2 regions of the Fictibacillus sp. 23RED33 genome follow, and region 1 is predicted to be linked to the other one. Evidence: riboswitches for the same ligand, from Rfam matches in the RefSeq annotation. Region 1 holds a riboswitch; the other holds the start of a gene.

Region 1 (5,447 bases):
GCTCCGTATGGATGTGAACTTTTACAACGTCCTCATCAGCTACAACAAGCAAAGAATCACCATGTTGACTTAACTCATTACGGAAGTTGATCTCATCGAATGGATTGTTTTTGATCTTTTTTTCTTCGAACCTTACCATAAATTCTGTACAATATCCGAAATGGATATCTTCCGTCTTCATGTGCATCTGTGCTTTATGATGCTCGGCGTTAACAAGTTCACCCATCGAAGGAGCGTTAACAGATACTTTCGGCAGCTCTTTGCCTTCAAGTACAGCTAAAAACCCTTCATAAACAGTGACTAACCCTTGTCCACCAGAATCAACAACGCCAACTTCTTTTAGAACCGGAAGTAGATCAGGAGTACGGTTTAAGGAAGCTTTCGATTCTTTAACAAGCTCTTTCATAATGTATAGAATATCGTCTGATTTTTTAGCTTCTTTAACTGCTTTTTTTGCAGCGTCTTTAGCTACAGTTAAAATCGTACCTTCTACTGGTTTCATAACTGCTTTATAAGCAGTTTCTACACCTTTATCAAATGCATTGGCAAATTCAGCAGCGTTAATCGTCTCTTTTCCTTCGATTGATTTAGAGAATCCTCTAAACAACTGTGAAAGAATAACACCAGAGTTTCCGCGCGCTCCCATTAATAAGCCTTTAGCAAAAGCACTGGCAACAGCGCCAATTTGACTAGACGTGTTTTTTTCTACTTCTTTTGCACCAGAAGTAATCGTTAAGTTCATGTTCGTTCCTGTATCACCATCTGGTACAGGGAAAACATTAAGTGCGTCGACCATTGCTGCATTCCGTGTTAAGTTTGAAGCACCCTCGAGTACCATTTTTGAAAACTTTTTTCCATCTAATACTTTTAAAGACACAAAACTTCCTCCTAACTAAGGGGTTGTCACCCTGACACCCTGAACGTAGATATTGACTGAGTCAACCGCCAAACCAAGCATTTGATCCAGGGTATATTTCACTTTGTTCTGAACGTTATGAGCCACTTCAGAAATCTTTGTTCCATAACTAACGATGATGTACATGTCAATATGTACTTCATCCTCTTCTTGTCGAACAACGATCCCTCGGGAGAAATTTTCACGTCCTAAAAGTTCAGTTATTCCATCCTTTAATTGCTTCCTTGATGCCATGCCAACAATTCCGTAACAATCAATTGCTGCTCCACCGGCTATAGTGGCAATTACTTCATTAGAAATATCAATTTGACCATAGGTTGTTTTCATTTCAATGGACATGCTTATATCCCCCTTTAATTTGTTAAATGGCTAACAAATATTTTACTATACATCAGCCTATTTTGAAAGGACTACTACATTTCACACTATGTAAATAGTATTGTCAAGGAAATTTACTTGAAAACCTTTTACGAATATGTTGCATTGCTACTGAAGTCATGCTAATATTATTTAGTATTTAACATACGATTGAATTGATGCAAAGCTTTTTTGCTGTAAAGGAGGTTCACCTACATGGCTCGTAAATGTTTTATTACTGGAAAAGGACCTAAAACTGGTAACAAGCGTTCTCACGCAATGAACAAATCAAAGAAAAGCTGGGGAGCTAACGTCCAAAAGGTTCGTATTCTTGTGGACGGAAAGCCTAAACGCGTATACGTATCTGCTCGTGCCCTTAAATCTGGCAAAGTTGAACGTGTATAAATAAAAACAGCAGCAACCGCTGCTGTTTTTTTCTTTGTCCAAAAAGCGCTTTGATGACCAAAATAGATTCAAGTGGACAGTATTTTCTTTAAACTGGACAGTAAATCATCCAATCTTAAAATTATTCTCTTTTAAAAGACTCTTTCTAAATGATTGTTGCTTTTTGGGTATTTTCTTTTTCTCATCTTAGGCAAGTTGATTGGAGCGTAAGGTTGCCTGCCTGCAACATGAGGTGCTTCTCGCAAGGCATGCGACGAGGAAGTTCACTTCGTTAGCATAAACTTGTAGACGCAGGAGCAGAGAGACAAACTTGAAGCGGTCAGGTGGAGACTCCTAATGGCGCAAAGCGGCAGGAGGCTCACCGTTCGCCCCATGGAAAGCGTGCAACCTGGAGCGGAAATCAACTACTTTCACAGAAACCGACTATACACGAAACCAAATATTCAAAAAACAAACAAAAAAAGCGCACAAGCGCTTTTTTTGTTTGTTATCCTTTTTTGAAAGAACCTAAGACGGCACGTACGAAGCCTCCCAAGAATTTAGGAAGTTTAATGGTATAAAATTTCATCTTACCCCTCCTCCAGGCCCATAAAAAATGATAAGAGCTAAACAATAAATACTTTATTCCCCTTTTTATAAAAAGGTGCTTTGGGGCCTGTATTCCGTGATTTTTTAATCACGGCTCTTTACCATCAATATTATGCCGGAGTCAAAAGAATAAGTACCACTTTTATTTACAAGCTCATTGGAAACACATAACGATGAACCAGCCTGAAGTTTAGCTTGGTCTAACGGGTATTTAAATCCCTCTAAGGTGATACCTGTCACTTCTTCACTTTGAGCCAGAAATGAGATATATGAGTATCTGTGATCTTGCTCAATTTCATAACATCCAGGTAGATGAAGTGAGATCTCATTCCTTGTATCCTTAATCCTTACATCTGCAAGATTACTCCGACTTTTAAATAAAAGTTGGATGTTCATCAGTTCGTGATCTAACCTTCCACCAGTCGCACCGAATATGAGAATTTGTTCTGGATTCTGTTTCAACGCCCACTCTAATGCGATCTCCATGTCAGTGGAATCTTTTTCTGATCGGTATTGATTCACTTTTATCGAAGAGTTCATTATACTTCTTCTCTCATCATCAGAAACAGAATCAAAATCACCAAATGCATACTGTGGAAAGATATCATTTCTCAATAAAAAGAGGGTTCCTCTATCGACACCGATCCAAATATGATCCGTTGATAGATCATATGGCTTCAAATCAGGAATCAAATGCTCCGGACCTCCTGCAACTATGCTTATCTTCATGCTGCTTGATGGCGACCGTTATGAGCAGCGTGCAGTAGTTTAGGAGCTGTGTTTGTTAGTAGTATAACGACTAGAGCAGTAATCCCGAAAATAACGACCATGAACGATCCGTTGTATAAGAACGAATAGAGCCATATGTTCATCTCTTCTGCTAGATCACTAAAGAATATAACTCCTGATAATACATGTGAGATCGTTCTTAACAAGCAACCTACGAAAATTCCTGTAACCATCAAGAACGTTCTCTTGCTGGCACCTTGAGTGATAGACGGCGCAAATGCCCCCGCAACGCCCGCTAGAGCGAACGCTAACGGATAGTCTAAGATCATCTGTGCTGGATGAATAACGTAAGGGTTCACAAGAAGCTGAAGCAGTCCTACAGCTAAGCCTGTAAGCACCCCTGCCTTTAGCCCTCTTCTAAAAGCCATTAAAAAGATTGGAACCATCTCTAACGAAACAGAACCACCTTGTGGCCAAGGACCAGCAAATTTAATTAAGCCTAAAATCAATGATAAAGCTGACATGATAGCGATTTCTGTTAATAATGATATGTTGTTTGCTTTCATACATGATAACCCCCTATTTTCTATGCTAACAGAAAAACAAAAAAAGCAACCGGCATGTGAGCTCGGTTGCTTTTTAGATATACATTCAAAAAGTCATACGACTCCACATCCCTACGCAGGTATGATCCAGCTTCAGGTTCAAAGGGTCGGGAGAACACTCCCCTCTCAGCCCTTTAAAGGACTCCCCCTGTGGTTGCTTATTTAATTTTCTTTAATCAATTATACACCACGAATGGCTTTTATTGCATCCTTTAAATCTTTCTTCCCATAAATGGCAGAACCAGCAACTAATACATTCGCACCAGATTCCACACAAAGACGAGCTGTTTCTGGATTTACACCGCCATCAACTTCAATCTCAACGTTCAATCCTTGTGTTTGTACGAGATCGGACACCTCTTTGATCTTGGGCACTACGCTCTCTATGAATGCTTGTCCACCAAACCCAGGATTAACAGTCATTAACAACACAAGGTCAACATCTTGTATTATGTGTTTGATAGAATCGACTGGTGTTGCTGGATTAATCACCACACCCGCTTTTACACCTTGTTGTTTAATGAGTTGAACCGTTCGATGTAGATGAGGTGATGCTTCAACATGCACAGAAATAATATCTGCACCTGCTTTTGCAAATTCTTCAATGTATCGATCTGGATTTTCAATCATGAGATGTACATCTAACGGAAGTTTTGTAACAGGTCGGATCGCTTGAACAACCAGTGGTCCGATCGTGATGTTTGGTACGAAATGGCCATCCATCACATCAACATGAATATAATCCGCACCCGCTTCTTCTACAGCTTTTATATCATCGCCTAACCTTGAGAAGTCAGCCGACAGAATAGATGGAGCTATTTTAATCATCAGTACCTCCGTTTTTGATCTTTAATTTCTTGTAAAAAACTTACGTAATGGTCGTAGCGGAACTTTGGAACGACTCCGTCCTCTACCCCTTTTTTAACTGCACATTTCGGTTCAGACGTATGTGAGCACCCTCTAAATTTGCAATCGCCTCGAAGCTCGTCCATTTCTGGGAAGTACATCGATAAGTCTTCCGCTTCAATATTTAAGAAATCTAGCGAGCTAAACCCAGGCGTGTCAGCAACTAAGCCATTACCAAAGAGAATGAGTTCCACATGACGAGTCGTGTGCTTCCCTCGGCCTAAATGGCTTGAAATCTCATTTGTCTCAAGCATAAGCTCTGGATTGATCGCATTCAAAAGGGAAGATTTACCAACTCCAGACTGCCCTGCAAAAACGGTAACTTTATCTTTGAAAAGTGGATAGAACATTTCAAGACTATCATCTGTTTTTGTCGAAGTTGGAATGACTTCATAACCTAATGTTTTGTAAGCCTCTATATAATGGTTGATTTCCTCGATCTCTTCAGGTTTCTGTATAAGATCCATTTTTGAGATACAAATAACAGGTAAGATATCGTTCGCTTCAATATGAACAAGGAAGCGATCTAATAAAAGCGTGCTAAAATCCGGTTCAGTAGCTGAAAAAACTAGAATGGCTTGGTCTACGTTCGCGATAGGAGGACGAACTAGCTCGTTTTTGCGTTCCTTCACATCAAGAATGTATCCATCTGTAATGTTGCTTGACTCGTATTCTACCCAGTCCCCTACCAATGGATTTACTTTCTTTTTGCGAAAATTACCTCTTCCTCTGCATTGGAAAACTTCGGCCTTACCATTTTCCTTAACGTAATAAAAACCAGCGAGCGCTTTAACAATTCTTCCTTCAGGCATGCTTAATCACCATCGTCCCCTTCCTCATCATCATTATTATCATTACTCATTCTTGCGTTAGCACTTTTAGCATCATCATAATTTATCGTCTCAGATTCCTCTTCTTTTCCGTTGATATATACAACGTAA
Region 2 (5,447 bases), 290 kb from region 1:
AAACGAAAAAAATCGTATCAGATCATAATGGTCGATTAAAAGAACTTCATACGATTCAGATGAAAAGAACATCAGATGATGCAGGAAATATGGTTTTTGAAGAAATTCCTGGATCTGAAAAAATCTGGCCAGCTGATCTTGTTTTCATCGCGATCGGTTTTGAGGGTACAGAACTGCCAGTCTTAAAAGAATTTGGTGTTGAAGTCAAACATAACAAAGTAGATGCTAAACATGGTGACTATAGAACAAATGTAGATGGAGTATTTGCAGCAGGTGATTCTAGACGTGGTCAAAGTTTAATCGTTTGGGCGATCCAAGAAGGACGTGATTGTGCACGTCAAGTGGATCTATCGTTGATGGGAAGTACGGTTTTGCCTTAATACTTTTTTCCATGCTACAATAAACTCCAAAAGCCAAAAGCTTTTTATCTATGATAAAATAGGGCTTAGGCTAAAACAATTCTTTTATTTATAAGGAGTAGACGCATGGAAAAAGTACTTATTTTTGGACACAAAAATCCAGATACTGACACGATTACATCAGCTCTCGTTTACGCTGACTTGAAAACTAAATTAGGACAAAACGTAGAAGCTATTCGCCTAGGTGAGATCAATGGTGAAACACAATATGCATTAGATTATTTTAAAGCTGAACTTCCGCGTTTAGTTGAACATGTCTCTGCTGAAGCAAACGCGGTAATCTTAGTTGACCATAATGAACGTCAACAAAGTGCAAATGACATTGACAAAGTAAGAGTATTAGAAGTTATTGACCATCATCGTATCGCGAATTTTGAAACAAGCGATCCTTTATACTATCGTGCTGAACCTGTTGGCTGTACAGCTACAATCTTAAACAAGATGTACAAAGAGAAAGGCGTTCAAGTTGAGAAGAACATTGCCGGACTTATGCTTTCTGCCATTATTTCTGACTCATTGTTGTTTAAATCACCTACTTGTACAGAAGAAGATGTTGCCGCAGCACGCGAGCTTGCTGAAATTGCTGGTGTAGATGCGGAAAAGTACGGTCTAGAAATGCTAAAAGCAGGTGCTGACTTAAGTGATAAATCTGTTGAAGAATTGATTTCACTTGATGCTAAAGAATTTAATATTGGTGAAAACAAAATTGAAGTTGCTCAAGTGAATACGGTTGATGCTAGCGATGTATTAAAGCATCAAGAAGACTTGGAATCAGCGATTACGAAAGTGATTGCAGACAAAGGTCTAGACCTGTTTATGTTTGTGGTAACAGATATTTTAACAAATGACTCGACAGCGTTAGCTCTTGGTAAGAGATCACAATCTGTTGAAGAAGCTTATAACGTTAAATTAGAAAACAACACAGCCATCCTTAAAGGTGTTGTTTCTCGTAAAAAACAAATCGTACCTGTTTTAACAGAAGCGATGAGCAAATAAATGAAGATTTTAAAGGGTAATGCCATACTACGGCTTTGCCCTTTTACTTTGTTATACAAAGGTCGTGTTTCTAAAAATAGTTGACAATCTAAAAGAGACTGCTATCATTTAAGACAGAAACCAACTATATAAAAACGAACCACTAGGGGTGCCTTTTATAAGGCTGAGATCAAAGTGCGACTTTGAGACTCTTAGAACCTGATCTGGATTATACCAGCGTAGGGAAGTGGTGTTGCGGAGTCTTTATTCCTGTTTTGAATTCTCCATATACAACCACTTTCTTAGCTGAGAGTGGTTTTTTTGTTGGATAAAACAAGGAGGATTCATATGAACACATTTACTGATATCTTGCGAGAAAGAGCGGCTTCTATTTGGGAAGCGAACCTTCAACATCCATTTGTGAAGGGAATTGCAGATGGTGACCTTTCTTTAGAACGGTTTAGGTACTATGTATTACAAGATTCGTATTATTTATCTCATTTTGCAAGAATACAAGCGATGGGGGCTGCAAGAGCTGAGGATTTGTATACGACTTCTAGAATGGCAGCACATGCACAAGGTACAAATGACGCGGAGTTAGGACTTCATGAGACATTTATGAAACAGCTTGGAGTGACAGAAGAAGAACTAGCTGATTTTGAACCTGCTCCCACTGCTTACCATTATACATCTCACCTTTACCGAGTTGCAGAGTCTGGAAGTTTGGGAGAAATTATCGCAGCCATTCTGCCTTGTTATTGGATCTATCAAGAGATTGGTGAAACATTCAAAGGGGCGACACCACAAGAACCCATCTATCAAGAGTGGATCGCTGCATATGGCGGTGAATGGTTCACAGAACTTGTACAAGAGCAGATTGATAGACTGAATCAATTGGCTGAAAAAGCAAGCGATGTAGAGAGAAATAAGATGATTCAACATTTCTTGATCAGTTGTCAGTATGAGTATTCCTTCTGGGAGATGGCTTATACATTGGAAAAATGGCCGATTCCATTCAGCCTGACCACGTCGACGATCGGGAGTGAAGGGTAGTATGCAAAAGGGGTTAAAGTTAACGGATATCCTTGTAACAATCGTAATCTCTATCGCATTTGGCATACTGTATAAGATTTGGGGACCTCTATATTATGCCGTAAAACCGTTTGGCCTTCACATCGATCAGTTGATATATGGGATGTGGTTCATGGCGGCGACCGTTGCATTCCTAATCATTCGAAAGCCTGGAGTTGCCTTATTGGCTGAAATTGCTGCTTCTTCAGGAGAATTTTTGATGGGATCTGAATTTGGACTTGAAGTGTTACTATACGGACTCATTCAAGGATTGTTTGCAGAATTTATCCTATTCGCATTTCGTTATAAACGATTTGATCTTTTCGTCATCTCACTTGCTGCACTAGGTTCATGTGCAGGATCTTTAATCATGGACTTTTACAAAGGATATATCGGTGATCTTTCAACATGGAATCTAACATTATTTATCGTATTTAGAATAATCGGTTCTATCTTGTTTACAGGATTGTTTGCCGTTTCTATCGCAAAAGCTTTAGAGGCTACAGGTGTGACGAATTTAGTACGATCTTCGTCAAAAAAGGATCATGAAGCGTTAGATCAATAACTGAGGTGGTTGGATGACAAGCGTAACTTCTGTGAGAAATCTGAGATTAAAGTTTCCGGACGAATCAAAATTGCTGTTTAGAGATATGAGTTTGTCTATTAATCGTGGTGAAAAAGTGCTTCTTCTTGGCACCTCTGGATGTGGCAAATCCACATTGTTGCAGGTTCTGTCTGGACTCGTACCACGAACAATTGATATTCCTATGAAATGTGATGAAATACAAATCCCTGATCAATGGGGATTTGTATTTCAAGATCCTGATACTCAGTTCTGTATGCCTTATGTTGATGAAGAATTAGCATTTGTTCTTGAGAACTTGGAAGTGCCTCGAGAAGAGATGTCTAGCAAGATTTGTTCTTTATTAAAAGAGGTTGGTCTTGAGCTTGAGAACATTCATACACCGATTCAACATCTATCTGGTGGAATGAAGCAACGATTAGCGATTGCATCTGTATTAGCACTGAAACCAGATGTAATATTTTTAGATGAACCAACTGCTTTTATTGATGAAAAGGGTACAGAACAAATTTGGGAAACGGTAAAAAGAATATGGAAAGATAAGACGTTGATCATTGTTGAACATAAAATTGAGAAAATCCTAGATTTTGCTGATCGTCTCATTGTATTTACTCCAGATGGAGAAATTCTAGCTGATGGAAACACTTCAATGGTCTTTACTCATTATAAGGAAAAGATCAAAGAGTTTGGAATTTGGTACCCTGGTGCATGGGATGATTATAAACGAGAACCAATCATGAATAACAAGAAAGAACTTTCAAACACCATGAAGTTACAGATTTTCAAAGGATATCGAAACAAAGAAGTTAAGATCGTGGTAGATCACTTAGTGATCCATTCAGGAGAATGGGTCACTATAATGGGTGAAAACGGAGCAGGAAAGAGTTCAATATTATTGGCTCTGATGCAGCTCATAAAAACATCTGGAGACTATTTTATCAATGATGTACCTATTCGAAAAACGAAAGACATCTCTGGACTTCTTTACCTCGTATTTCAGAACCCTGAATATCAATTTTTAACAAATTCAGTTCACGATGAAATAACCTATGGATTAAAAAACGACCAAGAAATTGAATCCGATGTAAAAGAGATACTCTCTTCTCTGGAGTTGACAAGCAAAAAGGAGCAACATCCTTATCAATTATCTGTTGGTCAGAAGAGACGTCTAAGTGTGGCCACTGCTTTTTTACAAAAGCCAAATATTTTACTTCTTGATGAACCAACTTTTGGTCAGGACTCTTTAAACACGTTTAAGATTTTGGAAATGATCGAACAAGAGCGTCAAAAAGGAACGATCATTCTCATGGTCACACATGATCATCATATTACCGAACGTTTTGCAACACGGTTATGGGAGGTACAGAACGGTAGAATTGTAACTAATCTTCAACTCAATAAAGGTGGTAACGTACAGAGGGAGATTCTGCATGAATTCATTATTTAGTGGGAAGTACACTTGGTTACACAGCATAAATCCATCTCTAAAACTACTAACGATATTGGGTCTGTTCATATTAGCCATCAACATTCATTATCTTAACTTTATGGTCGGTTTTTCTTGCGTGATCTTAACATTGTTTATATTCGGTACAGGATATTCTTATAAACAATTACTCTTACTATCTCTGCCCTTTTTGTTTGTTTTTCTTTCAACTTCTTCTTCCATGATTCTATTTGGAAAGGGAGAAACGATCTTGTTTAAATGGGCATATATTCAAATATCAGAGGAGAGTTTGATAAGAGGCATTCATTTAGGATTTAGAGCTTTATCATTTGCGATACTTGGATTGATATTTGCTTTAACTACCAAACCAGTTATGCTGTTTTATTCTCTCATGCAACAACTTAAACTGCCTCCCAAGTTTGCTTATAGTTTTATGGCGGCCATACGATTGATTCCTATCATGATTGAGGAATACCAGATCATTATGAATGCTCAAAGGGTAAGAGGATTAGAACAAAAGAATTATTTTCTAAAAAGAATGCAAAGGCTTGCGATTCCTTTATTATCACAAAGTATTCGCAGAGCTTATCGAATAGCCGTATCAATGGAAGCAAAACGATTTCAATCAAACAGAAAGAGGACCTTCTATTATGAGGTCGGTTTTTCAAGAAATGATCTAATATTCTTATGCTATTTTCTTGTTCTGATAGGAGTCGCCTATCTTTTTTCTAACCATTTTCCATTCCTACCAAATACGGATGTGAGATATTTATCTGATTGAGAGACTGAAACTATATTCCTTCAGTCTCTTTATTTCATTAAGGTGATGTTATCATTTTGTTTCATCAGCACGGTATGTCTGCCTTCTTTAATCTTCAAATATATAGCGTTAGATACACGAAGCTTCTTACCATTCTCAAAAAAAACCATGTAATGTGGTTCTGTTACGAAT

The links. Region 1 has a riboswitch for thiamine pyrophosphate ahead of thiT (energy-coupled thiamine transporter ThiT). Riboswitches for the same ligand answer to the same signal wherever they lie in the genome.
Region 2: it holds a riboswitch for thiamine pyrophosphate, as region 1 does, so the genes downstream of both, tenA (thiaminase II) here and thiT (energy-coupled thiamine transporter ThiT) in region 1, are expected to answer to the same signal.

The regions. Positions count from the first base shown of each region.
Region 1 covers NZ_JACZDX010000001.1:1,072,486-1,077,932, reverse strand. Annotated here, with positions in the region: gene IHV09_RS05665 (DAK2 domain-containing protein) at 1-877, opposite strand, end outside; gene IHV09_RS05660 (Asp23/Gls24 family envelope stress response protein) at 893-1,255, opposite strand; gene rpmB (50S ribosomal protein L28) at 1,490-1,678, shown strand; gene spoVM (stage V sporulation protein SpoVM) at 2,166-2,246, opposite strand; gene IHV09_RS05645 (thiamine diphosphokinase) at 2,351-2,995, opposite strand; gene thiT (energy-coupled thiamine transporter ThiT) at 2,992-3,561, opposite strand; TPP riboswitch at 3,653-3,759, opposite strand; gene rpe (ribulose-phosphate 3-epimerase) at 3,781-4,428, opposite strand; gene rsgA (ribosome small subunit-dependent GTPase A) at 4,428-5,318, opposite strand; gene pknB (Stk1 family PASTA domain-containing Ser/Thr kinase) at 5,321-5,447, opposite strand, start outside.
Region 2 covers NZ_JACZDX010000001.1:1,362,919-1,368,365, forward strand. Annotated here, with positions in the region: gene IHV09_RS07065 (glutamate synthase subunit beta) at 1-380, shown strand, start outside; gene IHV09_RS07070 (manganese-dependent inorganic pyrophosphatase) at 486-1,415, shown strand; TPP riboswitch at 1,550-1,657, shown strand; gene tenA (thiaminase II) at 1,743-2,447, shown strand; gene IHV09_RS07080 (ECF transporter S component) at 2,449-3,030, shown strand; gene IHV09_RS07085 (ABC transporter ATP-binding protein) at 3,044-4,495, shown strand; gene IHV09_RS07090 (energy-coupling factor transporter transmembrane component T family protein) at 4,479-5,276, shown strand; gene IHV09_RS07095 (hypothetical protein) at 5,306-5,447, opposite strand, start outside.